DNA from 3 places in the Cetobacterium sp. NK01 genome. Region 1 is predicted to be linked to each of the others. Evidence: riboswitches for the same ligand, from Rfam matches in the RefSeq annotation. Region 1 holds a riboswitch; each other region holds the start of a gene.

Region 1 (10,748 bases):
TCATTATTAGAAATAGCTAAAATTCTTAGTGAAGATAAAAGACCAAAACTTTATAGAGAGTATTTTCTAAATTATCCATTAAAAAATATAGATAATAGAGATTTTAAAATTTGGAGGGGAAATGATTAAAGATATAACATATATGCATGAACATGTAACAATTGATCTCTCTAAGGAGAAAAATAATATAGATTGTAAGTTAGATACCTTTGATGCTACAAAAGAGGAGTTTTTAAAATTAAAAGAGCTTGGAGTGACAAGAGTTGTAGATGTGAGTAATGTTGGAATTGGTAGAGATGTAGAATATGTTATGAGAATGGAAGAGGCAACAGGATTAGATATATATATGTCTACAGGATATTATAAAGAACCTTTTTTACCAAAAGAGGTTGAAGAGTTAACAGTTGAAAAGTTGGCTCAAAAGATGATAACTGATATCACAGTAGGGATAGATGGAAGAAATAAATGTGCAAAATTTATAGGAGAAATTGGAACAGGATTTGAAATTATAACTGAACTTGAAAAAAAGGTTTTTCACGCAGCGGCAATTGCTCAAAAAGCAACAGGAGTTTTTATAACAACTCATACAAGTTTAGGAAAATTAGGACATGAACAACTAGATTTTTTAGAGAGTTTAGGAGTAGATTTAAGCAAAGTTATCTTAGGTCATACAGCTTTAAAAAATGATTTACCTTATATAAAATCTCTTCTTGAAAGAGGTGTGTATATAGAGTTTGATACTATTGGTAAAAACAGTTATCTTCCTGATGAAACAAGAGTTGAATTTATAAAAACACTTTGTGAAGAGGGATGGAGTGATAGATTAATAATGTCTGTTGATTTAACTAGAAGATCTCATCTGAAAATAAATGGTGGGATCGGTTATGCATACTTAATTGAAAAGTTTGTGCCTATGTTAATAGAGGCAGGAGTAAAAGAGAGCGATTTAAAAAAGATGTTAGTGGAAAATCCAAAAAAAATATTAGGAATTGGGGAGAAATAAATGAAGACATATCCATTGGAATCTATAGGAATAGAGATAGCAAAAGAAAAACAATTTAAAATGATAGATATAATAACAAAGTATTTTCAAGGACATGAGGTTTTAACAAGAGGGGATCTTGGAGTTGTAAAAGGTTTAAATAAACCACTTACTACAGATAAAGCTGAAAAAGTAATAGCAGAGTTTTTTGGTGCAGAAAAAGCAGTTTTAGTTAGAGGTTCTGGAACTGCTGCTATAAAATGGGGACTTTATAGTATCTTAGGTGAAAAAAGTGAGAGAAGAGTATTAGTTCATAAAGCACCAGTTTATCCTACAACAGATGTGACTTTTAAAATGATGGGAATAGAGAAGGTAGAGGCTGACTTTAATAACTTAAAGGATTTAAAAGAGGTATTAAAAAATAACAACTTTGACGCAGCTTTAGTACAGTATACTCGTCAAAAAATTGATGATTCATACGATATTGAAGAGGTTATTAAAGAGATAAAAAAGTATGATATACCAGTTGTTACAGATGATAACTATGCTGTTATGAAAGTTAATAAAATAGGAAGTGAACTAGGAGCTGATTTATCAGCATTTTCAACATTTAAACTTTTAGGTCCTGAAGGAGTTGGATGTGTAGTTGGAAAAAGAGAGTATATTGAAAAAATTGTAAAAAGTAATTACTCTGGTGGTGGACAAGTACAGGGGCACGAGGCTCTTGATGTTTTAAGAGGATTAGTTTATGCACCAGTTTCTTTAGCTATCCAAGGAGAAGTAAATGATAAACTACATACTATATTTAATAGTGGAGAAATAGAGTTTATTAAAGGAGCTTATCTTGTAAATGCCCAATCAAAAGTAATTGTTGTAGAATTAAAAGAGAATATAGCAGAGGATATGTTAGTTTATGCTGAGAAGTTAGGAGCTTTACCAAATCCTGTAGGAGCTGAATCAAAGTATGAGTTTTCTCCACTTTTTTATAGAGTATCAGGAACTTTTAGAGCTGCAGATGCAACTTTAGAAAAGAGAATGATTAGAATAAATCCAAATAGAGCTGGGGTAGAAACAATAGTTAGAATATTAAAAGAGAGCTATAAAATGGCAAAAGAGGTGAAGTAGTATGTTTTTAGATATTGTACAGGAAAAAAATCCTCAATTAATAAAAGCAGCAATAAAACTTCATCAAAGAGGAGAGATATTACCAGATACATATATTTTAGATGTAGATGCTATTTTAGAAAATGGAAAGGCTCTTTGTAAAAAAGCTGAAGAGAATGGTATTAAACTTTATGCAATGACAAAACAATTTGGAAGAGTACCATATTTAGCAAAAAAATTAGTGGAGATAGGATTTGCTGGAATTGTAACTGTTGATTTTAAAGAGGCTTTAGTTATGATGGACAACGGTGTGAAACTGGGAAACGTAGGTCATCTAGTTCAAATTCCAACAGCTCTTGTAGATAAAGTAATAAGACACAATCCTGAAATTATAACTGTTTACTCTTTAGAAAAAATAAAAGAGATTGATGAAGCTGCAAAAAGATATGGAAAAGTCCAAGATATAATGCTAAGAGTTTTAGAAAGAGATAGTAAAATTTATTCAGGTCAAAGTGGTGGCTTTTATTTAGATGAGATAGAGGCAGTTGCTAAAGAGGTTTTAAAATTAGAAAATGTAAAACTAAATGGACTTACATCTTTTCCATGCTTTTTATATAATTGTGACAAAAATATAATAGAGGGAACTAAAAATATTGAAACTATAAAAAAGGCTGAAAAAATATTAAAAGAGATGGGAATATTTGTAAAACAATTAAATATGCCTTCAGCTACATCTTTAGAAAATATGGAAAGTATAAAAAAATATGGTGGAACACATGGTGAACCTGGACATGCTTTAACAGGAACAACACCTTTTAATAGCAAAAATTTACATGGAGAGATTCCAGCAATTTTATATGTTTCTGAAATATCTCATAATTTAGATTATAAATCTTACTGCTATGGAGGTGGACATTATAGAAGATCTGGAATGAGCAGCGTTTTAGTTGGTAAAGATATTAAAGATATGAAAAGGTGTTCAGTAGAAGCTCCAACAATGGAGAGTATAGATTATTATTTTGAAATATCAGGAAATAATCCAGTTGGACAAACAGTTGTAGGAGCTTTTAGAACTCAGATATTTGTTACAAGAAGTAATGTGGCACTAGTTGAAGGGATTAAAAATGAAGAACCTCAAATTATAGGTATTTATGACAGTTTAGGAAGAGAGATATAAATTATGAAAAGATTTGTAGTGTTAGTTTTAGATAGCTTTGGTATTGGAGAGATGGATGATGTAAAAGATGTTCGTCCCCAAGATATTGGAGCTAATACATATAGAAGTGTTTTAAGAGATAATCCAAATTTAAAAATACCTAATTTAGAAAGATTAGGTATAGCTAATGCAGCTAAAATGGAGATTGGGAATGTAAAGTTTTCAAAAGATGCTGTATACGGAAGAGCAAACCTTATGCACTTTTGGTGTGATACTTTCTATGGACATCATGAACTTATGGGAACTTATCCTAAAAAACCTAAAACAGAACCTTTTTCTGAAGCTATAGATGAGGTGGAAAAAGTTTTGAAAAATCACGGATACTCTGTGGAGAGATTTGGTTCTCCAAGAGAAGTTTTAATAGTGAATAATTGTGCTACTATAGGTGATAATTTAGAGGCAGATTTAGGACAAGTTTACAATATAACTGGAGCTTTAGATTTTATAAGTTATGAAAATCTATTAGAGATAGGAAAAATTGTAAGAGGAGTTGTAAAAGTTCCAAGAGTTATAACTTTTGGTGGAAAAAATGTGACAATTGAAGATTTGAAAAATGCGTATGAGTGTAGAGATGGACTTTTTGGAGGAATAAACGCTCCTAAATCTGGAGTTTATAGAAACGGTTATCAAGTTCAACACATGGGATATGGAATAGATAGTGAAGTACAGTTACCTAAAATTTTAGAAGGAGTTGCAAAAACTGTATTTATAGGTAAAGTTGCAGATATAGTTGAAAATCCAAAAGGGAAATCTATATTTTGTGTAGATAGTGCAAAGGTTATGGAGTTATTGATAGAAGAGATAAAATCTAATGAAAATGCTTTTATATGTGCTAATATACAGGAAACAGATTTAGCTGGACACCAAGAGGATCCTTTTAAATATGGAGAGAAACTTGAAGTTGTAGATAGAAACTTAAAAAAGGTTATAGATCTATTAGATGAAGATGATATATTAATAATTACTGCAGATCATGGAAATGATCCAGATATTGGTCATTCTAATCATACAAGAGAAAAAGTTCCAATTTTAATTTATAAAAAAGGTTTAAATGGAATAGATATAGGAGAGAGAGGTTCTCTTTCAGATATTGGTCAAAGTGTAGCTGAATATTTTGAAAGACATTTACCTGACAATGGAGAATCATTTTTAAAAAAGTTGTAGAGAGATCTACAACTTTTTTTCAATTCTATCAAAAGCTTCTTTTAAAACTTCAAGAGAGTTAGAGCAAGCTATTCTAATTGCCTTATCATCTCCAAAAGGTTTACCAGGAATAACTTTAACTTTGAGCGTTTCAAAAAGATAGTCTGAGTACTCAATAGAATTTAGATTAGTTTCACTAATATCTATAAAAATATATATTCCTCCTTGAGGAGCAAAGGCTTTTAAACCATGGATTTTATTGATTCGATTTAAGCAATATTCAACTCTTTCTCTGTAAAGAGGAACAATACTATTTTTAATATGATTTCTATTTTTTAATGCTGCAAGAGCTGCTCTTTGAGATATAGCTGAAGCACTGTAGACAATAACTTCGTTAATTTTTCGAATAGTATCAACAATAGCTTTTGGAGCAACATTATAACCAACTCTCCAACCAGTCATAGCAAAATTTTTAGAAAAGCTACAAACAGAGATTGTTCGATCTTTCATTCCATCTAAAGTGTAAATTGGTATAAAACTATCAGAGTAATCGTAGAAATCATAGATATCATCAGCATAAACAATTAGATCATATTTTTTAGCCAGTTGGCTAACAATTTCTAAACTTTCTAAAGAGTAGCAAACTCCTGTGGGATTAGAAGGAGTATTAATAATAATCCCCTTAGTTTTATTTGTTATAGCTTTTTCTAAATCATTTTTAATAATTTGATAATTATTTTCAATAGTTGTATGAACAATAACTGGAGTTCCTTTGGCCTCTTTTATTTGATCTACATAAACTGGAAAAAAAGGAGCTATGACAATAACCTCATCCTCTGGATTTAAAGTAGCTTGAAGTGCCAAATACATTCCATGACAAGCTCCTGATAACACAATAACTTCATCTAAGTCAATACGATAATTTTCAAATTCAGTTTTATGATATTTTATAATCTCTTTTCGAAGTTCTAAATCTCCCAATGGATCAGTATAATGAGTGTGACCATTTAAAGCATCTTGAAAAGCGGAATTAATAATCAGTTCATCAGTGTGTATATCTAAATCCCCAATCCCTAAATTTATAATACTATTTTTTTCTGATTCATCAATTGACTTAAAAGTTGTTTCCTCTTTATTTTGAAATCTCTTAGCTAAAAATTTTGATCCGTTCATTTTACTTCCCTCCCTATAAATCTCCTTCTAAAATAGTTGTAAATTTTTCTTTAGTAAAATTAAGTGGCATTTCACTTCCTGCAACAGAGTTTAAAATTTTATCAATAATCTCATCTTTTTTTTCTAGATATTCATCTTTAATTACAATCTCTTTAAGACTAGTTGGAAGATTGATTTTTTCATAGAATTTTAAAAGTTTATTAAGCTCCTCGGAATTATTTTCGAGCCTTAATTGAACTAAGATCCCAAAAGCTACAACTTCCCCGTGTAGATGTTCCTCTTCAACACGTTTAATTTTTGTTAAAGCATCAAAAATAGCATGGGCAAGAGCTCCATTGTATTTAAAATCAATAAGATTTGAAACAATACCTGTTGTAACAAGAATTACTCCAACAACCTCTTTGAAATTGTCATCGACTATAGGTGTTGTCAAAGCAAGGTCTCCGTAATTTAACATACTTTCTTTACAAAGATGACTCAGTTTTTCTCCCATAGTAGTATTAAAGTTTAATCTTTTTCCACGAGCTTTAAGATTCATTTCGTAATATTTAGCCAATGTATCTCCAATTCCAGCCCATAAATATTTTTTAGGAGCTAAAATTAGCGTGTTTAAATCTATAAATGTTTTATGAGGAGGTCTTTTTAAAAAGTATAACTCTTGAAACACATGATTTTCCTCATACATTACTGAGATATAAGAAACAGCAGCACAAGTAGAAGCAATAGTTGGAATTGTAAAAAGTGGGATATTTAATTTATCCATCATAACTTTTGAAGCATCTATGGATTTTCCACCTCCAATACCAAGTATTAGATCATAGGTATTATTTTTTAAATTATCTAAAGTTGAGTTAATAATATTATGACAACATTCATTACCATAGTGAACTAAGTGGAAATTTTTATGCTCTAAAATTTTAAAAAATTCAGTTTTTATTGATAAAAGAGATTTCTCTCCATGAATAACTAAGATTTTATTATATTTTTCAATCTCTTTATTTAAAGTGCCCCAAATGTTGTTGTCCATATAAACTTCTGTTAAAATAGATTTTTCCATAAAAATTCCTCCCAGTTAAAATAGATTTAGATAAAATAAAAAAGCTTTTGGTTTCCCAAAAGCTTTAAATAAGAGATTCTTTAATAAAGTTAGTTGGGATATAAGCCTATATTTTTTTAATGCAAACAGGCTTATATCTATATTTCTAGATACAAACCTTAGTTTTAAAATAATACATAAACCAAAACATAGCCCTAACTTTTCTTAAAGACATTTTAAATAACCTCCAAATTTTTTTTATTTGCATCAATATAACATAAAAAAAGATCGTTGTAAACATTTTTTTGAAAAAATTTTTTCAAAAAAAATAAAATAAAAAAAGATTGACAAATTTGTGAAAAATTATTATCATTTTTAAAACATTTATAGCTGGGGGTATTTTATGAAAAGAACATTATTGCTATTAACAATTGTTTCAAATTTGGCTTTTGGAAAAGATGTGTTTAAAATTGGAGCGACTCCAATACCTGCTGGAGAAATTTTAAGTGAAATAAAAGAGGAGTTAGCAAAAGAGGGGTTGAATATAGAAATTGTTGAATTTACAGATTATATAATGCCAAATTTAGCTTTGGCAGATGGATCTTTAGATGCGAATTTTTTTCAACATAAACCATATTTAGCTAATTTTATGAAAGAGAAAAATTTAGATTTAGTTCCTTTAGAAGATATATACGTTCCACCATTAGGAGGATATTCTAAAAAATATAAAAGTTTAGAGGAGTTAAAAGTGGGTGATAAAATAGCTATCCCAAATGATCCAACAAATGCTGGAAGAGCTCTAATCTTACTTCACAATAATGGAGTTATAAAACTATCTAATCCAAAGGATCTTATGGCCACAGAGTTTGATATAGTTGAAAATCCTAAAAAACTAAAGGTTGTTTCTCTTCAAGCTGCACAACTACCAAGAGCTTTAGATGACGTAGACTTAGCAGTTATAAATTGCAATTACGCTTTAGATGCAGGCTTATCTCCTCAAGAAGATTCTTTGATTGTTGAGGGAAAAGAAAGTGCCTATGGAAATGTTGTATCTGTGAGAAAAGGAGACGAAAATAGTAAAGAGATTGCAACTTTAATGAAAGTTCTAAGGAGTGACAAAGTTAGGAATTTTATATTAGAGAAGTATAAAGGAGGAATTATTCCTCTATTCTAAACTATTTTGGAGGTCTTTATGAAAAAAATGTTAAAAGGAATTTTTATAGGGTTAATAGTATTAATTGTTTTTAGTTGCGGTAAAAAAGAACAAAATAACAAAGAGGTAAATGAAAAAGTTTTTGTAATAGGAACTAATGCAGAATATCCACCTTTTGAATACTTAGAAAATGGAAAAATAGTAGGATTAGATCCAGACATAATAGAAGCGATATTTCAAAAGCTTGGATATAAATATAAATGGGTAAATATGGAGTTTGGAGGATTAATATCAGCTCTTCAAACAGGAAAAATAGATGTAGTTATAGCTGGTATGAGTATCACTCCAGAGAGAGCTAAAATGGTTCAGTTTACATCGCCTTATTTAACTTCAAAGGTAGCTTTTATAACAAACAAAAAGAATCCTATAAAAGGTATGGACGATTTAGAAAATAAAAAATATGGAGCAGAGTTAGGAACAACAAAGGAGAATACAGCAAAAAAAATTCATGGATCCACAGTTGTGCCTTTTCAAAATAATACATCGGCTTTACTAGCTTTAAAAAATAATCAAATTGATGGAATTGTTTTAGATGAAAGCGTAGCAGATGAATATGTGAAAAATAATCCTGATTTGATATTAGTGGGAATTTTAGAGGGAGAACCTAAAGCTATTGCATTGAGTAAAAATGAGAAAGAATATGAAAAAATAAATGAAGTACTAATACAATTAGTAAATGATGGTACTATTGAAAAGTTGAAAGAAAAATATAAGGTAAAATAAAAAAGAAAAAAATCCATTCAATAACGAATGGATTTTTTTCTATATTATTAGTTGTACATTACTCTTACAGTAACTTTTCCTTTGAAATTATTTTCTATTGAACTTAAAGCTAATTTTCCATCTATATCTTTTTTATTATATAAATTGATATTATCATTGTGAAGTTCTTTAATATAAACTCTAACTGCTTCCTCTTTAGAATTTTCTAACTTAAAGCTAAGTTCATTAGTGTTAGCTATTTTTTTTATAGCTATTTTTGTAGGAGTTATTAAATTTAATTTTGTATAGATATCAACATTCATATCTTTTGAACTAAAAGTCAAAATAAAATTTAGTATAAAAAAGATAAAGAAACACAAACTCTTCATTTTAATCCCCCTTAAAATTTATTAATAAAATTAATAATAAATTAAAATAAAGTAGTTATACTTCTTTATACTGCAACTGGCTACCATTTTAAAGGCCCTATAGCTTTGCGTCACACAGTTTCCTATGTTTTGCCTTTATTTTAATTTTTACAAATTAATCTACAATAAAATTTTACTATATTGACCTTTTATTTGTCAATAGTAAGGGAATTATTACTTAATTTAGTTTTGACCAGTTATACCTATTCCAATTTCGTTAAATATAATAATATCTTTGTTTAAAATAGATTTAGAGTCATTGGGAAGTTCTTTAAAAATTATATAACTTTTATAGCTTTCATTTTTTTTTAATATATTTCCCTTATTTTTAAACACTAGTTTTATTATTTTTTCCTCTTGTGGTTTTAACATTATAAACTTTGGAAAACATTCAAGCATTAATTCTAAACTATTATTTTGAAATTCTATAGGAGTTTCAAAATATGGAAGGAGTTTAACGGTCTTATTACCATTATTCATTAAGTGAATATTTGTAACAGAGTTATGAGTTAAATTTAGCTCTATTTTCGTAGGGTTTATAGATAAATTAAAGTCAGTTGATAACAAAATCGTAGAAAAAAATAGATAAATTAATAAAAGTTTTATATAAAACACTCTCCTTTTGTTGTTTTATTAAAAAAGCAACTCATTTTCTAAAATAGGTTCCCCAATATAATATCCTTGAATAAAGTCTACTCCAATCTCCTTAATAAAATCAAATTGCTCCTTTGTTTCAATTCCTTCAGTTGTTATTTCATGTTTCATGGTTTTTAAGAGAGCTACAATTCCTCTATAAGTTTCTTTTCCTAAAGGACAATCGATATTGTTTAATAAACTTCGATCTATTTTAACCTTATTAATTTTAGTTTTTAAAAGAGTTTCTAAGCTAGAATTCTCTATAGGGAAATCATCTATTGCAACTTTTATTCCTAATTTATGTAGTTGATTTACTCTGATGATAAGTTTTTCATAATCTAGATTCCCTCGTTCTGTCAATTCAATCTCTAAATTGGATAAATCACATTTTAATAAGTTTATTTTTTCTATAAACTCATCCATCAATATAGTTAAAGGTGATATATTGATTGCAATTTTTTTACCTTTTTTTAAATATTTTTCTATTTTTTTTAAGATTAGAAAATCTAATTGATGTATAATGTCTAATTTTTCCAAAAAATTTATAACTTTAATTGTTGAAATAAGATCATTTTCCTTATTATAAAATCTTGATAATACTTCAAAACTTTTAACCTCTCCCTCTAAAGAATAGATTGGTTGAAAAGCAACTTTTAAAATATCTTCTAAGTTAAATTTTAGAAGATTCTCCAATTGTTTATTCATAAAATCCCCCAATTTTAATATATTTTTTAATAACTATTTAAATAAACATTTAAATGAATTTGTTCTTTATGTTCACCCTCTAAAATGCTATTTTGAGTTTCGATAAGTTGTCCCTCTAAGATAAAATAGCTGTTTTCACCACTATTCTCTATTATTTCATCGCTTATAGAGAAATTTCCAGCTTTGATTATAGAATTACCATTTTTTAAATCCACTTGTGGTTTTGCTAGTTCTAATTTTAATGTATTTCCAGATAAATTTTTTATAGTTATTTTAGAAGTTGCAGTTTTTGAATTATCACCTTTTAAAACAGTTCCAAAATCTAAATCTTCTGCTGATATTAATTCAAAATTTGAACCAGGAGTTTTTAAGTTTACAGTGTACTCTCGTCTTGTTAATCCAGATTTTTC
Region 2 (10,748 bases), on a different contig from region 1:
AATAAAACTATTTTTAAAACTTTAAAAAAACATCAAATTTTTAGCAAAGATGATCGGATTTTTTATATTATTTTAAAACTGTTAAGAGATTATGATTTAAACCTTAATACTCTATCTATTATCTTCAATGTTTCAAGAAGAACTTTAAATGATGATTTAATAAGTATTAAAAAAAAATTGAAAATTTATAACTTGGAAATATCTAGTATTCCTAGTAAAGGAATTAGTATTTTAGGTGATTGTGATGACCAAAAAATTTGTTCTTTATCGTATCTTTTTAAATTTTTAATTGAAGTTGATGAACTTCCATTTATAATGTCTCAAGATTATTCTGAATTTTTTCAACAAAATATCTATATAAAATTAAATAATGAGATTGATTATTTTACTTATACATTTGATTTTGATATATTTATAAACAATAAAAAATTAATTAAAAGCTTATATATAGTTTATGGTTATGAAAACTCTTTAAATAAAATTAAAACTCTTTCTTTTGAAGAGTTTAAAAAATATTTTCTTGATGTTTTTCCAATGAAAACTATGGAAAGGGCATACAAATTTTTCAAAAATTCACTATTAGGAGATTTTCCAATTAAATATATAAGAATTTTTACTTTAACTTTACAATTTTGCAATGGAACATTAAAAAAAGATGGTGTTTCACTAAAAAAAGAAAACCTGAAATTAAAAGAACTTTTTTTAAAAAATGTCTCTTTCAGTGTATCTGAAGATAATTTTTTTGAAAAATTTTTAAATAGAGTTAATACAGCAAGTAAAGAAAGTTCTTTCTTAGGTATGTTTGATCTTTCATTTTTAAATCTATCTTTAGATAATAAAATTAAATTTGAATGTGCTGCTCTTTTTTTAGAATTAAAAAAAATATATTTTAATATTCAACTATCTAATATTATTTTTCTTTATCTTTGGAATTTAAATAAAAGTAATATTTCAGAACTTACTGATACTATTGTTGTTTTTAAAGAAATTCCTAAGTTTTTACATCCTATTATTCAAAATACTTTCTTTATAAAAGAAAACATTCGAATATCTAAATTTATAATGGAGTCTGAATTAGATTCTTATATATCAAATGATGAAAATCTATCAGTTATAACTTTTGAAAAACTAAAAGTTATAAATCGTTACCCTTTTATAAAACAATATTCTTTACCCATATAAAAATGTAACCTCTATAAAAATTATAGAGGTTATATTTTTAATATTTGCATTAATTTTATTCTACTACATAGATCTTTTCCCATTTTTGTTGGATGAAGTCTAAAAACTCTTTTATCATCAAATGTTCCATATTTTTGAATTAAATTTTTCTCTTCTAATTTTTTTATACAAATTGATACTGAACCCTTTGATAGTTCTATCCCCTTTGTCAATTCGCATAATGTTATCCCTGGGTTTTCATTTATTCTTCTCAATATCTTTTCATGCGTGGAATTAATATGATATTTATTTAACTCCTTTTTTATCTCTGTTTTATGCATAATACAACACCCCTAATTATTTAATCTATATCTATTTATATTATAGATATTTTTTATTTCCTTCTTTAAAATATTTTTTCAAAAAAAAAACACTTACCCCTTGATTAAAGAATAAGTGCAACTGGCTACCATTTTAAAGGCCCTATAGCTTTGCGTCCTATGATTTCTCATAGTTTGCCGTATATTTTTATTTTTTATATTATATCTACTTACATCTTTTTCTGCAATACTTTTTTTAATTAGAATATAACTTAAAAACAATAATAAATAAAAAAGATGGAATAAATCCATCCTTTTTTATATTTTATTATTAGGATTAGGTGCTAGTTAGCTTGAACCTCTTTTGCTAAAGGTCCTTTATCTCCACTTTCAATTTTGAAAGATACGTTTTGTCCCTCTTCTAAAAATCTGAATCCATCACCAATGATTCCTGAAAAGTGTACAAAGTAATCTTTTCCCTCTTCACAAGTTACAAATCCAAATCCTTTCTCTTTGTTAAACCATTTTACTGTTCCTTTTGTCATAATTCTGTTCCCCTCCGCATTTATAAAAGCTTTATAGAGATTTAATTAATCTCTTATATGCATTTATAGTATCATATATAATCTATAAATTAAATATTTCAATTTTTCTTTTTAGAGAAGCAAAAGTGATATATTGGATCTTTAGTCATTTTTATAGTGTTACTATTCTAATCTTGCTCTATCTATGATAAACTATTATAGTCGGGGGGTGGTATTAATGAATACAACAGCTGCTAATGTTCTAAAAGTTTTATCTCAAAATGAGATGTCTATTGATGATATGCAACTGTATTTTAACGTTGAGCGAAGCTCAATTATCAAAACAATTACACAACTTAATGAGTTTTTAGAATCAATTGAACTTCCTATTATTTCAAAATTTCATGACATTTATTTTTTAAAACTAACACCTAAAGAACTAGAGATAGTTTTTGAAAATTTTACAATTTTAACTTTTGATGAAAAAATTGATTATCTTTTTATTAAATTTATTTCCACTGGGTTTTTAAATTTAGAAAGAGAAAAAGAGATTTTAGATATTTCAAGAAGCACTATTTTAAGATCCTTTCAAAATGTTAAAGATGAATTTTCAAAGAATGGAAGTACCTATGAATATAACCATGGAAAAGGCCTTGTTTTAAAAGAACTCTCACTTAAAGATAAACAAAATTTTTATAAAAAGCTTATGAAACTTTTTATTGAGGAGGATATTCTTGTTCCTGCAAGAAAAAATCTTTTAAATACAATTAAACCATTTGATACAAAAGAACGACTTTCTCAACTTTATCCTATACTTAAAAACTCTAATATTTCTATTAACTATTTTTTACTCTCTTTTATATGCTCTTTAGAAATTTGTATAAATATTTTTGGAGGATTTAATTTTATTGATAAATCAAATTTAACTTTAGATAAGTTTAAAGAGATTAGAGAAAATATAGATACTTTTGGTCCAGAGTTTAATGAAGAGTTTAAAAATCAACTTTCTCATTTTTTAACGAATCTTTATTTGGAAAAGGGAATTTTAGAAAATAGTATAAAAAGTATTTGTTTTAATCTCATTGAATCTATTAAATTGAAATTTAAAATAGATATAAAAAATAAAGAGCTTGAAAAAATGCTTTTTAATAAGTTATATCTTTCATTTTTTAAATATAATAATAAAATTATAAAAATTATTAATGTATCGTTTAATAAGCCACACAAATTTATTTTAAATAATTTTGAATCTATTTTAAAAGATTTTAATTATGATTTGTATTTAGTTGATAAGTTTATGATTGTTTATGCTATTAGAAGAATTATTATAGATGAAAACTTTTCTAATATAAAAAATGTGTTACTTCTTTTTAACGAAGTTGCTGCTACTGATCAGATTATTTTTAAAAAATCTCTTAGAGTATTTCTTCCTAATATCAACTTTGATGTTGAAGCTACTTTTTTTCATAAAAAAAATATTATCCAAAATCATGAAAACTATGATATCATTATTAGTGACAGTAACATTGTCTCTAATGTAGAAGTTGTTGAATATTATAGTACTATTAATGTTCATGATATTTTAGAAAATCACGCTTTAACAAGTGGTTTAAAAAAATTAAACAATAATTAAACATAAAAGAACACTTTTTCAGGTGTTCTTTTTTAAGTTTTATTCTTATTAAAGATATGATACACTATTTCATGTAGGAGGTGGTTCAATGAATACAACAGCTGCTAATATTTTAAAGATTTTATCACAAACTGAAATGTCTGTAGAAGATATGCACCTGTATTTAAACGTTGAAAAAAATGCCATTTTAAAAACAATTTCGCAAATTAATGATTTTTTAGAGTCTATTGATTTACCGAAAATTGAAAAAAAAGAGGATATTTTTTATTTAATTCTCACAAAAGATCAGTGGAGAACATTATTTAATAATTTTAATGTCTTAACTGCAGAGGAGCGAATAGACTATCTCTATATTAAATTTATTGCTCACGGTTTTTTAAATTTAGAAAAAGAAAAAGAAATTTTAGATCTATCTAGAAGTACTATTCTTAGATGTTTTCAAAGCGTTAAAGATGAATTTTTAAAAAATGGTACTAGATATGAATACCTTCATGGTAAAGGACTTCTCATAACTGAATTGAGTTTTGCTGATAAGAAAATTTTTCATAGAAAAGTCATGAAACTTTTCATTGAAGAGGATATTCTTGTTCCTCCATTAAGATCTCTTTTAGAGGACGTTAAAAGCTTCGACACTAAGACTAGATTATCTCAAATTTATCCTATACTTAAGTTTTCAGATGTGTCTATAAACTATTTTCTTTTTGCATTTTTATATTCATTAGAAATTTGTTCAGAACTTTTTGAAGAGTCTCTTTATAGAAATGAAGATTATGAACAAACTAAAGAGTTTAAAAATATAAAGCTTTTAGTCAATAAATATGGTAAAGACTTTAGTCCAAAATATAAAGAAAATCTTACTTTTTTCCTTACAGCAATAATTCTAAATTATTATTATATTGATTGTGACAATAAACAAAAAGCTCTAGACATTTTAGAAGTTTTAAAAGATGAGTTTAAAATTTCTAATCTAAATAAAGATTTAGAAAAAATGTTATTCCACAATATCTATCTTGGTTTTTTTAAGTTTGAAAATAAAATAATAGATTTTAAGAATACATATTTTGATGAAGGAGAAAAAATTCTTTTAGATAAATTAAATCTAGTTTTACAAAAATACTCTTATGATTTCTTTTTAGGGGATAAATTTTCAGTCGTTTTTGCTTTAAAAAGAGCTCTAATAGAGGAAAATTTTAGCAATATTAAAAATGTTTTATTTTTATTTAATGAGGTCAATGCTAACCATTACAGCTTATTTAAAAAAAGTTTAAATAAACTTATTCCTAATATAAATTTTGATTTAGAAGCTTCTTTTTTTCATAAAAAAAATCTTCTTACAAACTGTAGCAATTACGATTTAATTATCAGTGATGAAAAAGTTAATTCTAATGTTTTTGTTATAGATTTTTATTGTAATTCTAAAGTCCAGGGGATTTTAGAAGAAAAAGCCTTTAATATAGGTCTTAACAAGTTTTGTCAACTATAATAATCTCATGGTGACTGTTATATAATAGTCACCTTTTTTTATTTTTGAAAATATTTTTTCAAAAATATGTTTACAACAATATTTTTTTATGTTATATTTATGCAAATAAAAAAATTCGGAGGTTAATAAGATGTCTTTAAGAAATTTTAGAGCTATATTTTGGTTTACATATTATTTTAAAACTAAGGTTTATATCTAGCACTATAGATATGAGCCTATTTGTATTAAAAAAATATAGGCTTATATCCCAACTTTATTAAAGACACTTTCAGTATAAAGCTTTTGGGAAACCAAAAGCTTTTTTATTTTATCAAAATTAAGTCTATTGATAAATATGACAAAACTGAATTGTTTTAAATATAATTAATAATATAGGACGGTGAAGAAATGAAAACAAAAGAACTAATGTTTAAAATATTAAATGGTATGAGTTTAGGTATTGTTGCAACTTTAATCCCTTCTGCAATTCTTGGAGAAATTGCTAAAAGTTTAAATTTAATGAATCTATTAAATTTAACTAAAATTTCAACAAGTTTGCTTCCATTTGCAATTGGAACTGGTGTTTCATATCAACTTAGTTTTACTCCTCTAGAAAGTATTTGTGTTTCAGTTGCTACTTTTATTGGATCAGGAGTTGTATCCTTTACAAATGGTAGTATTGTTCTAACAGGAACTGGGGATGTTGTAAATGCTGGTGTTACAGCTTTTATTGCTTCTTTAGCTATCTACTTTTTCAGACAAAAAGTTAAAAGTTTAAGTATGGTAGCTCTTCCTATTATTATTTCTATTGCTGTTGGATGGATTGGTCTAACTCTTCTTCCGCTTATCAGTAAAATTAACGGTGGAATAGGAATGGCTATTGAAGAGATTGTTAAAATGCAACCGCTTTTAACTGGAGGAATAATAGCTATCATTTTCTCTATTTTAATTATATCTCCTTTTTCTACTGTTGGTATAGCTCTTGCTGTTAACCTTAGCGGTATTGCTGCTGGAGCAGCTAATTTAGGAGTTTGTGCCGCTGCCTTTGGACTTGCTCTTGCTGGATTTAAAGTTAATCCCATTGGTATTACTTTAGTTCCTGTTTTGGGTTCTGCTAAAATTCAAATGGCAAATTTCGTAAAAAATCCTTTAATCATAATTCCTATTATTACCAATGCCTTTATCTTAGGTGTCTTAGGAGCTTTTTTCAATATAAAAGGAACTGCTTTTAGTGCTGGATTTGGAATAAGTGGATTAATTGGTCCTATAAATGCTCTTAATCATATGTCTTGGGATTTAAAAAATATTATTATTGTTTTTGTTTTATTTATAGTCCTTCCAATCTTTTTTGGTTATATTTGCAATTTTATTTTTATAAATAAATTAGTTCTAATAAAAGAGGAAGATTATAAGATAAGTATCTAACGATGAGATTTCTTACATTTGGAAAAAAAATACACTGCTTTTAGCAATAGATTTCAATATTGGCCTTGGTTTTAAAACTGAGTATTCTATGATATAATTGTTCCGTTATAAATTTATTATTTGGAGGAGCACTTATGAAAAAAATTATTTTTGGTATTTTAGCCATGTCTTTATCTACTTTAGCTTTAGCAGAAAATAAATATGGAGTTGGAGTTGGAGTTGGGGTTTCTAACAGTATTTATAAAGGAGCAGAAGATAAAGCTTATCCTGTACCACTTTTAGATATTAACTATGGAAACTTCTATGTTAAAGGAATTACACCTGGATATTTCTTCTTTAAAGGAGAGGATTTATCACTATCTGTTTTCCTTGATCCAATGGCTGGTTTCCCTATTAAAGCTAAAGATATGGGACACGGTTATACTAATATTGATGATAGAGATTTCCAAGCTATGGTTGGATTAAGAGCTGACTTAAATACTGGTATAGCTGGTATTAGAACAGGAGCTTCTGTACAATTTGGTGAGCACGGTTCTGAAGCTAAAATCAGTGCATTTAGACCATACAACATTAATGACAAGTTCACTTTAGTTCCTGGAATCTACGTTAAAGGATTCTCTGGAGACTATACTGATTACTACTTTGGAGTTACATCAAGCGAAGTTAATAGATCAAATAGAGACAATCTAACTAGAGAGTATAAAGCTGACGCAGCTGCATCTATTGGAGCTAACTTAAGTGCTGAATACAAATACAATGAGAAATTCTCACTTATTGGAATCTTAGGAGTAGAAAAATTCTCTAGTGAAATCACAGACTCTCCTATAGTTAATGAAGATCCTTTATTCATTGCAAGTATTGGAGCTAAGTATTTCTTCTAATAGAAATACTTATAAAAAAGACTAACTTTTTGTTAGTCTTTTTTATTTTTTCTCATTTTTAAGATTTTATACGCTACATAAAATAAAGCTAATAATATCACTAAATATCTATATTTTAAAATATAAGTGTTTATTAATTTTTCATAATCTTTATATACAGTTCCTACATTAACCATAAAAGCTACATATATCCCAGCTCCTAAACCTGTAAAAATACTAAATTTAAAAATATTCATTTCTAAAATTCCAGGGGGAAAAGATATATATTGTCTTACAACAGGAATAAATCTACCTAAAAATACTATTAGTTCCCCTCTTCTATTAAAAAGGTCCTCCATTTGTAATAATCTGTCTTCATCTAGGAAAAAATATTTTCCATATTTCAACAAAAGATTTCTTCCCAAAGTTCTTCCTAAAAAATAGTTCAAACAAGCCCCTGCAACACTTCCAAGTGTTCCTGCAAAAAGTACTGGTAAGAAGCTCATCTCTTTTGTTCCTATTAAATATCCAGCTGGTAATAACGCAACTTCAGATGGAAATGGTATAAAAGATGATTCTAAAAACATCATTATAAATATACCGAAATATCCTAAACTCATAAAAAATTCACTTGCTTGTTTTATTATCTCTTCCACAAATTCTCCTTTTACTTAAATAATAACAATATTTGGTAAATCTGATATTTTCTCCTTCTCTTGTTCTGTTATCTCTCCTCTTAAAGTTATTGTATGTCCATATTCTTTTTGAAGAAGTTCAAAAGTATCACCTAAAATTGATTTTACATTTATCTCTTGAGAATATGGCAGATCTATTACACAATAACATCTTTTTGGAGATTCCTCCTTAGAGTTATCAAGTTTGTTCTGGAGAGCCTTATTATATGTTTTAAAAGCCTCTCTTATTTCAAGCCCCTCTATTTCCTCTATCTCTTTAGCTATCTTCTCTCCCAATTTAGTGAGCTTATAATACGTATGATTTCTATGCTTTACAACTATGTTATCCTCTTTTGTTTTATACTCGACCATTATATTTTCTACTCTTTCTAAAACCTTTTCTTTAATTAGTTTTCTTACACACTCTCTAACCTCATTTTGATTTTCCAATATTCTATTTGCTAACTTAGACACAAATGTAGGACCAATTGTATCTATTGCTACTATTATTTTTTTCTCTAAATAACTCATATTTACTCCTAATTTTTACAATAGATTTAAAAGCTCTTTTAAAGTTGAGATTTCATATGTAGGCTTTATCTCTTCAGTTATTTGAATCCTTTTTGGATTATATAAACAGGTATCAATTCCAAAATTTATTCCACCTTTTATATCTGAAGTTAAACTATCTCCAATCATAAGTATATTATCCGAATCTTTTATTTTATTCTTTTCTAAAGTTATTTTAAAAATATCAGGATTTGGTTTTGAAACTCCAACCTCTTCAGATACTATAATATCATTAAAATACTTTGAAATTATTGAGTTTTTTATTCTTCCATTTTGAACTTTGCTTAAACCATTAGTTATTATAAAAAGTTGAAACTTTCCATGTAACTCTTTAATTAAATCTAAACTATCCTCAAATAATATTGAAGAGTTAGACAAATTCTCCATATATCTGTTTGCAAAATCAGTTACATCAAAATCTAAATTTAACTGCATGCAATACCTTCTAAAACGTTCTATCTTAAGTTCTTTTTGTGTTATAAGTCCATCTTCTAACTCTTTCCAAATCTTAGTATTTATATCTTTATAAATTTTCAAATGATAATCCTCATCATAATTCATATTATAATCTACTAAAGTCTTTTCTAAAGCCTCTTTCTCAGAAGCTTTAAAATCAAATAGTGTATCATCTGCATCAAAAATTAAAATATTGTATCTCATTTTCCACCTCTTTAAGTTTTAAATATTATATCACAGTTTAAGTAAATTTTTAGTAAATAAAAAGGATGAAAGTTAAATCTTTCATCCTAACAATTTGCTCTATCCTCTGCTATACTCAGATAAATATCCCAATATTTTTTTTCTTACTCTTTGAATTGCATTGTCTATTTTTTTATTTGGCTCATTTAGCATCTCTGCAATCTCGTTGTACTTATATTGTTTACATGTGTAGAAAAAAACTTTTTTTTCTAAAGGTGTTAAACTTTTATTTAAAAACTCTCCAAGCATTACTACTAACTCTTTTCCTAAAAGAATATCTTCAGGAGAAAAGAAATTTACAGATGGCTTTGCATATTGAGCTAAATCATCTAAATTAACATCTTTATCACCAATTATTGAGTTATTTAACTTCTGATTTCTATTTGAATTAGAAGATTTTACTGCTGTAATAATCTGTCTTTTTATACATAGATTTGCAAAAGTACTAAAGCATACCTCACGTGTTTCATCATATGATTTTATCGCCTTCATAAGACCTATATACCCCTCTTGTAGTAGATCATCGATGTCTCCACCTTTTATGAAGAAGTTCTTGCTATTTCTCAAAATATCACTTTTATATTTTAAGAAAACTTTTTCCATAGCTTCGCTGTCACCATTTTTTGCTAACATTACATCTCTTTCATCCATTAGTTTTGCCCCCTTAACTATTTAACGGTAAAAAAAGTAAATTAAGCTCGCTCCTTAGATGCAAAATTCTTTAACTATTTTCGTTATAAAAAAATGATATCATAATTTGTTTTTTATTTAAACATTTCAATTTTTCTTTTTCATTCCTATTCTTTGAAATATATAATAATATTCTAATATTGTATGTTTCTATTCTTTTGTTTTTTTATTTTATTTCATATTCAATATTTAATTTCATTTTTTGAATTTTTTATAACTCTTTACAACCTCTTTATATCTCTATGTTTTTATATATTTTTTTGTATATTTTATGTTTTTTTAAAACTTTTTTATTGACATCAGTACATAATGTATGCAATAATTCGTTTACAAACCTTTCTTGCATACGTATGCAAAATTAAAGGAGGTATTTATGAAAAAGAATAAACTAACTATGAAACAAATTGGAGATCTTCTTGGTGTTTCTCAATCAACTGTTTCAAGAGTTATAAATAATCACCCCAATATAAAAAAAGACGTTCGTGAGCGAATTTTAAAATTTATAGATGAAAATGAATTTCTTCCTGATTATAGTGCTCAGATTTTACGTGGAGAGAAATCAAAAATACTCGGTTTACTTACCGTTGATTTTAAGAATCAATACTATTTAGAAATAGTCAATTATGTTGAAAAAATCGCTAGAGAAAAGGGATACTCTATTATTGTCATGAACTCTGAACGTTCATCTATTCTTGAAAAAAAACATATTATTGAACTTCAAAAAAGAGGT
Region 3 (10,748 bases), on a different contig from region 1:
TCCACTTTCTTTCCAAAGCTCTGCTGGTTGTAATACTGGCATAAATATTTCTTGAGCTCCAGCTCTATCCATCTCTTCTCTTACAATATTTTCAACTTTCTTTAAAGCTTTTAAACCTAAAGGAAGGTATGTATAAACTCCACTTGCTAATCTTTTGATCATTCCAGATCTCAGTAATAGTTTATGACTTATTACTTCTGCCTCTTTAGGAGTTTCCTTAAGAGTTTTTACATAGTATTTACTTAATCTCATCTTATCCTCCACTTTTTTTAATTAATTTTACCTCATATTCTATCATAACATCTTTTACGAGGTCAAACTTTTGTTAAACTTTTCCTCTATATCCCATTTTAAAATTTCACTTTTAATTTTTCCTTCATTATCTTTTAAATAATCCATACATATATCTTTTACTAACTTTATTGTTTTTATATCATGGACAATATCTATAAACTTAAGATCACTTAGACCACTTTGTTTTACACCAAACATTTCTCCTGCTTTTCTAAGTCTCAAATCCTCTTCTGCAATTTTAAATCCATCTTCTGTACTTTCTAAAACTTTAAGTCTTGCAGCTGAGTTATCATTTTCTGTAGAAGATAATAGAAAACAATACGATTGATGTTGCCCTCTTCCAACTCTTCCTCTAAGCTGATGTAAAGTAGCTAATCCAAAACGTTCAGAATTTGTTATGACCATTATACTTGAGTTAGGAACATTCACCCCTACTTCAATTACTAACGTTGAAACCAAAATATCTAACTTATGATTTTTAAAAAGATGCATAATTTCATCCTTTTCTCTATTTTTCATTCTTCCATGCAAAATACCAACTCTATATCCTGGAAGATTCTTTAATACCTCTTGATAAAGCTCTTCTGTTGATTTAGCTGAAAGTTTATCACTTTCATCTATCAAAGATGCTACAAAATAAGCTTGCCTTCCCTCTTTTAATTTTTTATCTATGAAACTAAACATCTTTTCTTCATTTTCTTTCTCACTTATCCATTTAGTTTTAATAGGCTTCCTTCCTGGAGGCAGTTCATCTATAACTGCCACATCTAAATCTCCATAGATACTAAGTGCTAAAGATCTAGGAATTGGGGTAGCACTCATAACTATTAAATTAGCTAAAACCCCTTTATCTCTTAATCTTTTTCTTTGTAAAACACCAAATCTATGCTGTTCATCTATAACTATTAACCCTAGTTTAAAGAACTCTACACTTTCCTCTATTATAGCATGAGTACCTACTACAATATTAGTCTCCCCTGTTCTTATTCTCTCTAGAATTTCGCTTTTTCTTTTCCCTTTTACACTTCCAGTTAAAAGTTCAACTTTTATACCTAAACATTCTAAAGTTTCATAAATTGACAGATAATGTTGAGTTGCTAAAATCTCTGTAGGAGCCATTAGAACTCCTTGGTAACCATTTTCCACCATATATAGTAGCAGCAGAACTGCAACTATTGTTTTCCCACTCCCAACATCTCCTTGAATTAGATAATTTATAATTTTACCAGCATTTATTCCTTTATACACTTCTGTTATAACTCTCTTTTGAGCTGTTGTCAAAGAAAAAGGTAGATCTTTTAAAAATTTTGTGACTAAAGTTTTTTTTCCTTCTATATTATATATATTCTTATTATTCATATCTACTTCAAATCTTTTCTGAAGTATTCCCATTTCTAAAATAAGTAATTCCTCTATTGCAAAACGTCTTTTTGCCTCTTCTAAATTTCTTGGATTAGTTGGATAATGAATCTCTTTCAAAGCTTTTTTTCTATCCATCAATCTATATTTTTCTATGATTTCACTTGGAATATTTTCTTCAAATAAATTCAAGTAATCTTTTAAAGCTTCTTTTAATATCTTTCTTATATTATTTTGATTCAACTCTTTTATAGAGCTATATATTGGTAATATCTCTCCTTTATTTTCTTGCCCTTTATAAAGCTTAAACTCTGGATTTGTCATTTGAAAAGTGTATCCTCTTTTCACATTTCCTATAAATATATATTCTTCACCCATTTTTAAACTATTTCTTAAATACGGTCTTTGAAACCAAATCACTTCAAGAACTCCCGTTCCATCATTTATTGTGGCTTTTATCATTTTCATTCCTGTTCTTGTAGGAGGAGCAGAGATATTCATTATATTTCCTTTTAAAACAACATATTCATCTCCTCTTAATTCACCTATTTTCTTCAAATTTGTTCTATCATCATAAGCTCTTGGAAAATAATATATCAGTTCATAAAGGGTTTCTATATTTAATTTTTTTAGTTTAGAATAAGTTGCAGTAGAAACTCCTTTTAAGTTAAAGAGCTCTATCTCCTTATAAATATTTTTATATATCTCAATCACCACCTTTTTTTAATTATAACATACTTGTATATCCTTTTGTACACTTTATAATATGTTTTATATTTTTGTAATAAACACCCATAAAATAAGGAGTTGTGAAAAAAATATCTTCTCTTTTTTTGTAATTTTTGTTTGACATTTTTCATCTTTTAATATATTATTATTGTATAAAATTAATAGGCAAAGTAGAGGAAACTCTATGACGCAAAACTATAGGGTCTTTAAAATGACAGCCAGTTGCTATTACACTTTGGTTATCCAGAGTATAAATGCAACTGGCTTTTTTATTTTGAAAATTTTATGAAATTATGGGAGGGAATAAAATTATGAAAAAATTATTAACACTTTTATCTTTAACTATGGCTATGACAACTTTTGCAGCTCCACATGGAAATGAAGAAAAATCTGCTACTATGAATATTACTGCTACTGTTATTAGACCTCTTACTGTTGAAGTTGTAGATCATATGAACTTCGGAACTGTTATTCAAGGAAATAAAGTTACTGCTACAGGAAAGTATTTAATAAATGGAGAACCTGGTCAAAAGATAACTGTTACTACTACATTTCCTGAAAATTTATTTAATGTAGTCTCTAGATCAACTCTACCAATAGAATTAAATATGCCTATGCCTTTAACTGGATATGCTCTAGGAACAGATGGTGAACTCCCTTTAAATATCTATGGTAGTATCACTCCTAGTACAGAAACTGCTCCAGGAACTTACAAAGGACAAATTATAGCTAGAGTTCAATACCAATAATAAACAAATATCTAAAATATAAACTACAGGAGAAAATTAAATCTATGAAAAAACTATTAACACTTTTATCTTTAACTATGGCTATGACAACTTTTGCAGCTCCACATGGAAATGAAGAAAAATCTGCTACTATGAATATAACAGCGACGGTAATAAAACCTTTAACTATAGCTAAAACTGGTGATATGGATTTTGGAAATATAATTCAAGGAACTACAGCTACTGCTGATTCTGGATATACTATAACTGGTGAAAAAGGACAGCCAATAATTGTTACAATTGATAATTCAGTTTTATTATCTAATCAAAAAGCTAAAACGTCTCTAGCTGTTGGAATAAAAACTCAGCTTCCTAAATCATTAGATAAAGATGGAAATGCTAATGTTTCTGTTCAAGGATTTTTAAATGTTCCTAAAGATCAACATGTTGGAACATATACTGGAACTTTAGTAGCTAGAGTTCAATATCAATAATAATAAACAACTGGGAAATCCCAGTTGTTTTCATATAGGGGGTTATTTATGGCATTAATTTTAACTTTATTTTTATTAACTTTTACCAGTATATTTTCTTCTAATACTTCAGAAAAAAATATGGATATAAAGGCAACTGTTATAAAACCTTTACGAGTTATTCACAATGGTGATATAAACTATGGAAAAATAATTCAGGGTTCTACCCATTCAACTACAAGACATATTTTTACAATCTATGGAGAACCAAAACAAGATGTTGATATAACTCTTAATGAAAAAAATATAAACGCTCAAAAAAATTCTATTCCCCTTATTCATAAAGAAAATAATTCTCAAACTTTAAGTGTTCAATTAAAAAATGAAAAAAATGATGGAAATGATACAAAATTAAATGAAAAAGGAGAATATAGATATTCTTTTGACACTGAACTTATAGTCCCTCCTAATGCACTTGTTGGTGATTATTCCGGAACTTTAACTATGAAAGTAAGATTTAAATAGGTCCTGTTTAAAACAGGACCTATCTTTTTCTTTTTATAATTGCTCTAATAATTCATCTGATATATCAAAGTTTGAATAAACATCATTAACATCATCTAAATCATCTAACGCTTCATATAATGCCATTACTTTTTTAGCTGTATCTAAATCAGTAATTTGAACTTTATTATCAGGAATCATTGCAACTTCAGCTTCAGTTACATTGTACCCAGCTTTTTTCAATTCTTCTGCAACTGTATTACACTCTGCTGAATCTGTTAAAACAGTAAATTCTCCATCTTCTTCTTTAACGTCTTCCGCACCAGCTTCTAAAGCAGCCATCATTAGCTCATCTGCGTCTACGCCTTCAGATGCAACAATAATTTCTCCTTTTCTTTGGAACATCCATGATACAGCACCATCTGTACCTAAGTTTCCATTTCTTCTAGAAAATGCAGTTCTTACTTCTGAAGCTGATCTATTTTTATTATCAGTTACAACTTCAACTATGAAAGCTGTTCCCTCTGGACCATACCCTTCATATCTAATCTCCATGTAATCCACACCATCAAGTTCTCCAGTACCTTTTTTGATAGCTCTCTCCAGGTTATCTTTTGGCATATTAGCAGCTTTTGCTTTATCTATTGCAAGTCTTAATCTAGGATTAAAGTTAGGATCTCCTCCAGCTTCCTTAGCTGCTATCGTTAACTCTTTTCCTAATTTTGTGAATAGTTTTCCTCTTTTAGCGTCTTGAGCACCTTTTCTATGCTTTATATTAGACCATTTACTATGTCCTGCCACAAAAACTCCTCCTTATTTTTTAAATATCTCTTTAAATTTTATCATAAGCCCTATTTTTTTTCAATATATTTGGGCACTAACAACATTTTTTCCTTTACTTTATCTAAAATTATATCAGGAGTTATCAATCTATATTTTTCTTCATATGATAAATTTTCATATGTCTCGTCTGATAAAATCTCTTTTGGTTCTATTCCTTCATGTCTTTTATTATCTCTAGATAACCAATCTCTTTTACTAGATCCTGGACTAAATATAGCAAAACTTGGTATATCTATGGCTTGAGCCAAATGTCTTGGTCCACCTTCATTCCCCACAAAAATATCACAATTTGAAAGAAGAGATCCTAGTTCTCTGATACTCTTTGTGTTTATATCCGAAATTATTCTTTTATCCCAATTAAGAGCTTCATGAAATTTTTTAGCGAACTCTTTTTCATTTGGAGAATAATATAAAATTATTTGACAATTAAACGTATCTAAAATTTTCTTTGCTAACTCTCTCATTAGGTCAACTGGATATACTTTAGGTTCTCTCCTTGAATTTATAGCAAGAGGGATAATTATTTTACTAAAGTCTACCCCTGCTTGTATCATTCTTTCTCTCAACTCTTCTTTTTCTTCTTCTAAAAATGTTAAAGAATAATTCTTATCTAGCTTTACATCTATACCATCATTTACAAGTGGATCTAACATTTTTAAGAATTTCTCAGCTTTATCATATTCACTTGAAGGTTCAGGAATACTATGAGTGTAAGTATAACCTCTTTTAGGTTTCCATCTTCCTATTCTATACTTAGCTTTTTTAGAGAAAAATGTAAATGCTTCACTTTTAGGAGTTGACATTATATCTATAACAATATCATAATCGGCTCTTGTTACATTCCAAACCTTTTTCAAGTATTTAAAAGGATTCTTTTGCTCTTCCTTAGAAATCGATATAACTTTATTTAAATATTCTTGATGCTCAAATAGTGGTGCTACATGATCATATAAAACGTAATCTATCTTTGCTTCTGGATATGTCTCTTTTAAACTTTTACATATTACAGAAGAGAGTATTGCATCCCCAATTTGTTTAAATCTAACCACTAAAATCTTCATCCTAGATCTCCTCTATTAAATTTTTTATTGTTTTTAAATCTCCCCAAAAATCCACTGCTACTTTAGCTCTTTTTCCACCATCATCCCTTGATTTTTTAGCAAAATTTGCATCATATGTCACTAACAATTTTATGTCGCCTTTCCAATTCATAACTTTACCCTTTTCTTGAAGAAACTTAAATTCTCTTTCAAGTAAAAGCTCTGCTACATCTTGTCCTAAGGACACTATAACCTTAGGGTTCATAAGTGATATTTGAACCATTAAATACTCTTTCAAATCTCTTTTATCTTTTTCTTCTAACTCTCTATAATTTTTCTCTGATTTTGTAAGTGTAGTAATATAGTAATCCTCCGGCAATAATCCAACTATATCACAAAGTTTTATTAAGAACTCTCCACTAGAACCCGGTTTTACCTTAAAATTTTCATCTATATATAAATTTACGTCATCTCCTATAAAAAGAACATTTCCAGTAAAATTTCCTGTTCCTAAAACAATTTTTTCTTTAGTATCTTTCAAAGCATCTGTTGTCCCTATTTCAAACTTTAGCTCTTCCAATATTTTTTGAATCTCCTCCATAACAACCTCCTAAAACTTAATCAATTCACTACATATATCTTGATGAGCTATCTCTATTGATATATCTATGTTGTGTCTCAGTAGTTCGTCTAAAACTGCATCAATAGCAATTTTAGGATCATTACTATCTTTACTCATATGAGCTAAATACACCTTTTTTAAATTCTCATGATGCATCTCTTTTACAAATCTTGCACAATCATTGTTTGAAAGATGTCCATTCCTACTTTTTACACGAGCTTTCAAATCCCATGGATAAGAACATTCCATTAACTTATGATAATCATAATTACACTCTATAACCATTACGTCCACATCTCTAAAGGATTCTCTAACAGTATTATCAATGTACCCCAAGTCTGTTGCTATTGCAACTTTACTACCTGAACTTTCCTCTATTCTAAAACCTATCGTTCTTTCAGCATCGTGCATTACATCAAATGGATAAACCATACTTTCTCCAACCCAAAAAGCTTCATTTATAAATCTTAAGTTTTCATCTTTTATTTTTCCTAGCTTTAAAACTCCCGCTTCATAACTTTCCTTTGTAATATAGATTGGAACATCATATTTTCTAGATATTATACCTGCACCCTGAATATGATCTCCATGCTCATGAGTTATTAAAATCCCATCTATATTACAAATATCTACTCCTATTTTCTTTAATTGCTCCTCTATTTTTTTTCCACTAAATCCTGCGTCTATCAATAAGTTTATATTATCAGTTTCTAAAAATATAGAATTTCCTTTACTTCCACTTCCTAGTACTGCTAACTTCATAGCACTTCCTTTCAACAAATAATCTGTTTTATATTATATCATAAAAAAACCTCTTAGCATATACTTGCTAAGAGGTTATCTCTTCTAATTACATCTCTTCAAAATGATCTTTTCCTACATAACAAAGTGGACATATCCAGTCTTCTGGTACATCTTCCCATTTTGTTCCTGGAGCTACACCATTTTCAGGATCTCCAACCGATTCATCATAAACATAATCACATATAACACATCTCATGTGCTTACTCATTAAAAAACCCCCTCATTTCTCTTAATTACTCCATAACCCGTGAATATTACAATATTCTCTTGCACATACGCTTGCACCTTTTGGAACTTTAAAATATGCTTCTGGTGCTTCTCCTGGCTTTAAATATTTTCTATATAAAAAGTCGTCTACACAAATTTCAATTATTTGAATATAGTGTTCTGGTGTCATCGGATGTGCTGCTTCTTTTCCAACTTTTACTAGATATCCATCCTCTTTTTCTTCTACATAAGGTACATGTTTTTCAGTTGAAGCATCTTGAGTTTTTTCTTTCACTAACTCTAATCCTTCTATTACAACATCCTCCTTATCAGCTACAACTACCTCTACTAATACAGGATTTTCTTTCACTTTGTAAATTTCATAAACTTTCATAACAACCTCCTTAAACTAATTCAAAATAGTTTTAACTTTATAAAACACTTTATTTATTCTGGCAATGAGGACAAATTCCTTTAAAATAAACATGATACTCATCTATTTTAAATTCTTTCATATTTCCTGTTATAAGTTGATCTATTACAACTGGAATATCATACACTTTTTTACACTCTACACATTTAAAGTGTCCATGTACATGTGTATCAACATCATATCGCGTTTCATTTTCTTCTATTGTTATTACTTTAGCTATCCCTTTTTCTATAAAAAGATTTAATGTATTATAAACTGTAGTTTTTGAAAGAGTAGGAATCTCAGGACATAAAGCTTTATAAATCTCATCTACAGTTGGATGAGTTTTATTCTCTAACAAATATTCAAATATTTTCATTCTTTGATATGAAGGTTTTATGTCATGTATTTTTAGATGTTCACCTATATTTTCAATATACATGTTTCCTCCTTTTGAAATAATTACAATTTTGTAACCATTCTTTTTCTTTTAATATACACTTTTTTAGTATTTTTGTCAAGATTTCACATTAACTTTTTCATCATTAAATATCTATGAACTCCTCTACCATACTCATCTTGTTGTAATTCTTCTATTTTATACCCTTCTTTTTCATACATATTTATAGCTATTTTATTTTGAGGATCTACAGTGAGGTAGATTTTTTTTATTCCTATATCTTTTAATTTTCTATGAGTATCTTTCAGAAGTATTTTTCCATATCCCTTTCCTCTTTCCTTTAAAGAAGTTGAAAATCCATATAAAAAAGCTTCTTGTTTTCCAATGACCCCTTGATATTGAGCAACTGACAACAAATTATCCTTTTCATCCACTAAAGTATAAAGTTTACCATATCGTATAAAGCTCATAATCATCCACATATCAGCTCCACCCATAACTCCAAAACTTTCTAACTCATTCAAATATATCTTTTCTATTAATTCTCGATCTTTTGATTGCACTTCTACCACTCTCATAATTCCTCCTAATATCCTATATCGAATAGATGTAGTCCATTAGGTTCTGCAACTATTTTAGGATAATGAACATCTGGATTATTCAACATCTCTATCAAATAATTTTTTGGTTTTTTTTCAAAATAAACAGCCAACACTGTTCCAACAATTATTCTTATTTGAGATTTTAAAAAGGCATTTCCTTTTACATATAATTTAATAGTTTTTTCATCAACTCTTTGAAATTTAGCTTCATATATATCTCTAATAGTAGTATTACTTCCACAATCTGAAAGTCTAAAATTAGAAAAATTATGCCTTCCAACCAAAGGTGTAACTATATTATTTAATCTATTTAAATCTAAACTCTCTTCTACAAAAGTCACGTATCTCGATTGAAACGGATTCTTCTCCTCACCGATATAGTATTCATAAGCTCTATATGTAGCAGAAAATCTTGAACTAAATTCTACATCCATCTCCTCAACCTCTAAAATAAAAATATCTTTAGGCAGAAGATCATTCAAAATTTTCCTTATTTTTTCTAAAGGTATTTTTGAAGTCGTGAAAAAATTAGAAACTTGCTTTTTAGCATGAACCCCTCTATCTGTTCTACCTGCTGAAACTAAATCAATTTCAATTTTAAATACTATTTTCAAAACTTTTTCTAGCTCTCCTTGAACAGTTCTTAAATTAGGTTGTCTTTGAAAGCCATAGAACTCACTTCCATCATAACTATATGTCAATTTTATATTTCTTACCAATTCCTTCTCCTTTTCCTTTTGCTTATATATAAAAAAAAGTCTTGAAAAATCAAGACTCTGTAATATCATATGTGGTGCGAGAGGAGGGACTTGAACCCTCACGTCGAAACGCCAGATCCTAAGTCTGGTGCGTCTGCCAATTCCGCCACCCTCGCAAAAAGATGGTGCGTCATACTGGGCTCGAACCAGTGACAACACGATTAAAAGTCGTGTGCTCTACCATCTGAGCTAATGACGCATCTTTATAAAATTATTTGGGGTGACCGACGGGATTCGAACCCGCGACAACCAGTGCCACAAACTGGCGCTCTACCAACTGAACTACGGCCACCAAATGGCGTGTCTGAAGAGATTCGAACTCCTGACCCACGCCTTAGAAGGGCGTTGCTCTATCCAGCTGAGCTACAGACACATTTGATAAATATTAAATTGGAGCGGGAGACGAGGGTCGAACTCGCGACATTCAGCTTGGAAGGCTGACGCTCTACCAACTGAGCTACTCCCGCAGATGGTCGGAATAGCAAGATTCGAACTTGCGGCCCCCTGCTCCCAAGGCAGGTGCGCTACCGGACTGCGCTATATTCCGACTATTTATTTTTCGTAGCTCTTGTTCGCTACAAAATTATAGTATCACAAATTATTATTTCTGTCAATAAAGTTTTTTATTTTTTTTATTTTTTATTTTTATATTTATTTCTATACTCAAAAAGAAGGATTGATTTTGCTAAAAAAGAATAATAATCTATATACAAATTTAAAAAGTTTTTTTATAATATTAATAATTATTTTTGCTAAGGAGGTTTTATAATGAAAAACACAAAACTTATTTGTTCAGTTCTTTTAGCTGGTTCTCTTTTCGGAGCATGTACAGCTACTGGATATAACAGTAAAACTACTGGTACTGCTGGTGGAGCTGCTGTTGGTGCTTTAATAGGACAAGCTATTGGACAAGATACTAAAGGAACTCTTATTGGTGCTGGAATTGGAGCTCTTGCCGGATTAGGTTGGGGAG

What was found. Region 1 has a riboswitch for cyclic di-GMP ahead of NON08_RS09430 (hypothetical protein). Riboswitches for the same ligand answer to the same signal wherever they lie in the genome.
Region 2: it holds a riboswitch for cyclic di-GMP, as region 1 does, so the genes downstream of both, NON08_RS06690 (MarR family transcriptional regulator) here and NON08_RS09430 (hypothetical protein) in region 1, are expected to answer to the same signal.
Region 3: it holds a riboswitch for cyclic di-GMP, as region 1 does, so the genes downstream of both, NON08_RS07050 (hypothetical protein) here and NON08_RS09430 (hypothetical protein) in region 1, are expected to answer to the same signal.

What each region holds. Positions count from the first base shown of each region.
Region 1 covers NZ_JANIBO010000002.1:37,554-48,301, forward strand. Annotated here, with positions in the region: gene NON08_RS09385 (amidase family protein) at 1-129, shown strand, start outside; gene NON08_RS09390 (phosphotriesterase) at 122-1,003, shown strand; gene NON08_RS09395 (aminotransferase class V-fold PLP-dependent enzyme) at 1,004-2,107, shown strand; gene NON08_RS09400 (YhfX family PLP-dependent enzyme) at 2,109-3,263, shown strand; gene NON08_RS09405 (phosphopentomutase) at 3,267-4,466, shown strand; gene NON08_RS09410 (aminotransferase class I/II-fold pyridoxal phosphate-dependent enzyme) at 4,473-5,618, opposite strand; gene NON08_RS09415 (iron-containing alcohol dehydrogenase family protein) at 5,632-6,675, opposite strand; gene NON08_RS09420 (MetQ/NlpA family ABC transporter substrate-binding protein) at 7,058-7,828, shown strand; gene NON08_RS09425 (transporter substrate-binding domain-containing protein) at 7,847-8,590, shown strand; gene NON08_RS09430 (hypothetical protein) at 8,638-8,958, opposite strand; cyclic di-GMP riboswitch class I at 9,027-9,102, opposite strand; gene NON08_RS09435 (hypothetical protein) at 9,181-9,612, opposite strand; gene NON08_RS09440 (EAL domain-containing protein) at 9,631-10,338, opposite strand; gene NON08_RS09445 (hypothetical protein) at 10,365-10,748, opposite strand, start outside.
Region 2 covers NZ_JANIBO010000001.1:1,357,228-1,367,975, reverse strand. Annotated here, with positions in the region: gene NON08_RS06695 (hypothetical protein) at 1-1,182, shown strand, start outside; gene NON08_RS06690 (MarR family transcriptional regulator) at 1,212-1,502, opposite strand; cyclic di-GMP riboswitch class I at 1,616-1,691, opposite strand; gene NON08_RS06685 (cold-shock protein) at 1,826-2,026, opposite strand; gene NON08_RS06680 (hypothetical protein) at 2,244-3,638, shown strand; gene NON08_RS06675 (hypothetical protein) at 3,727-5,121, shown strand; gene NON08_RS06670 (PTS sugar transporter subunit IIC) at 5,509-6,525, shown strand; gene NON08_RS06665 (MipA/OmpV family protein) at 6,660-7,406, shown strand; gene NON08_RS06660 (DedA family protein) at 7,439-8,041, opposite strand; gene NON08_RS06655 (DUF2250 domain-containing protein) at 8,057-8,590, opposite strand; gene NON08_RS06650 (YjjG family noncanonical pyrimidine nucleotidase) at 8,606-9,289, opposite strand; gene NON08_RS06645 (sigma-70 family RNA polymerase sigma factor) at 9,389-9,979, opposite strand; gene NON08_RS06640 (LacI family DNA-binding transcriptional regulator) at 10,392-10,748, shown strand, end outside.
Region 3 covers NZ_JANIBO010000001.1:1,437,246-1,447,993, reverse strand. Annotated here, with positions in the region: gene NON08_RS07060 (proline--tRNA ligase) at 1-252, opposite strand, end outside; gene recG (ATP-dependent DNA helicase RecG) at 307-2,367, opposite strand; cyclic di-GMP riboswitch class I at 2,537-2,612, shown strand; gene NON08_RS07050 (hypothetical protein) at 2,694-3,131, shown strand; gene NON08_RS07045 (DUF4402 domain-containing protein) at 3,176-3,604, shown strand; gene NON08_RS07040 (DUF4402 domain-containing protein) at 3,653-4,108, shown strand; gene NON08_RS07035 (YebC/PmpR family DNA-binding transcriptional regulator) at 4,142-4,888, opposite strand; gene NON08_RS07030 (glycosyltransferase family 9 protein) at 4,939-5,991, opposite strand; gene NON08_RS07025 (uracil-DNA glycosylase family protein) at 5,993-6,571, opposite strand; gene NON08_RS07020 (MBL fold metallo-hydrolase) at 6,581-7,354, opposite strand; gene NON08_RS07015 (rubredoxin) at 7,443-7,604, opposite strand; gene NON08_RS07010 (desulfoferrodoxin family protein) at 7,626-7,997, opposite strand; gene NON08_RS07005 (Fur family transcriptional regulator) at 8,047-8,457, opposite strand; gene NON08_RS07000 (GNAT family N-acetyltransferase) at 8,541-8,993, opposite strand; gene truA (tRNA pseudouridine(38-40) synthase TruA) at 9,002-9,736, opposite strand; tRNA gene NON08_RS06990 (tRNA-Leu) at 9,809-9,891, opposite strand; tRNA gene NON08_RS06985 (tRNA-Lys) at 9,899-9,974, opposite strand; tRNA gene NON08_RS06980 (tRNA-His) at 9,992-10,067, opposite strand; tRNA gene NON08_RS06975 (tRNA-Arg) at 10,072-10,148, opposite strand; tRNA gene NON08_RS06970 (tRNA-Gly) at 10,167-10,242, opposite strand; tRNA gene NON08_RS06965 (tRNA-Pro) at 10,246-10,322, opposite strand; gene NON08_RS06960 (OmpA family protein) at 10,544-10,748, shown strand, end outside.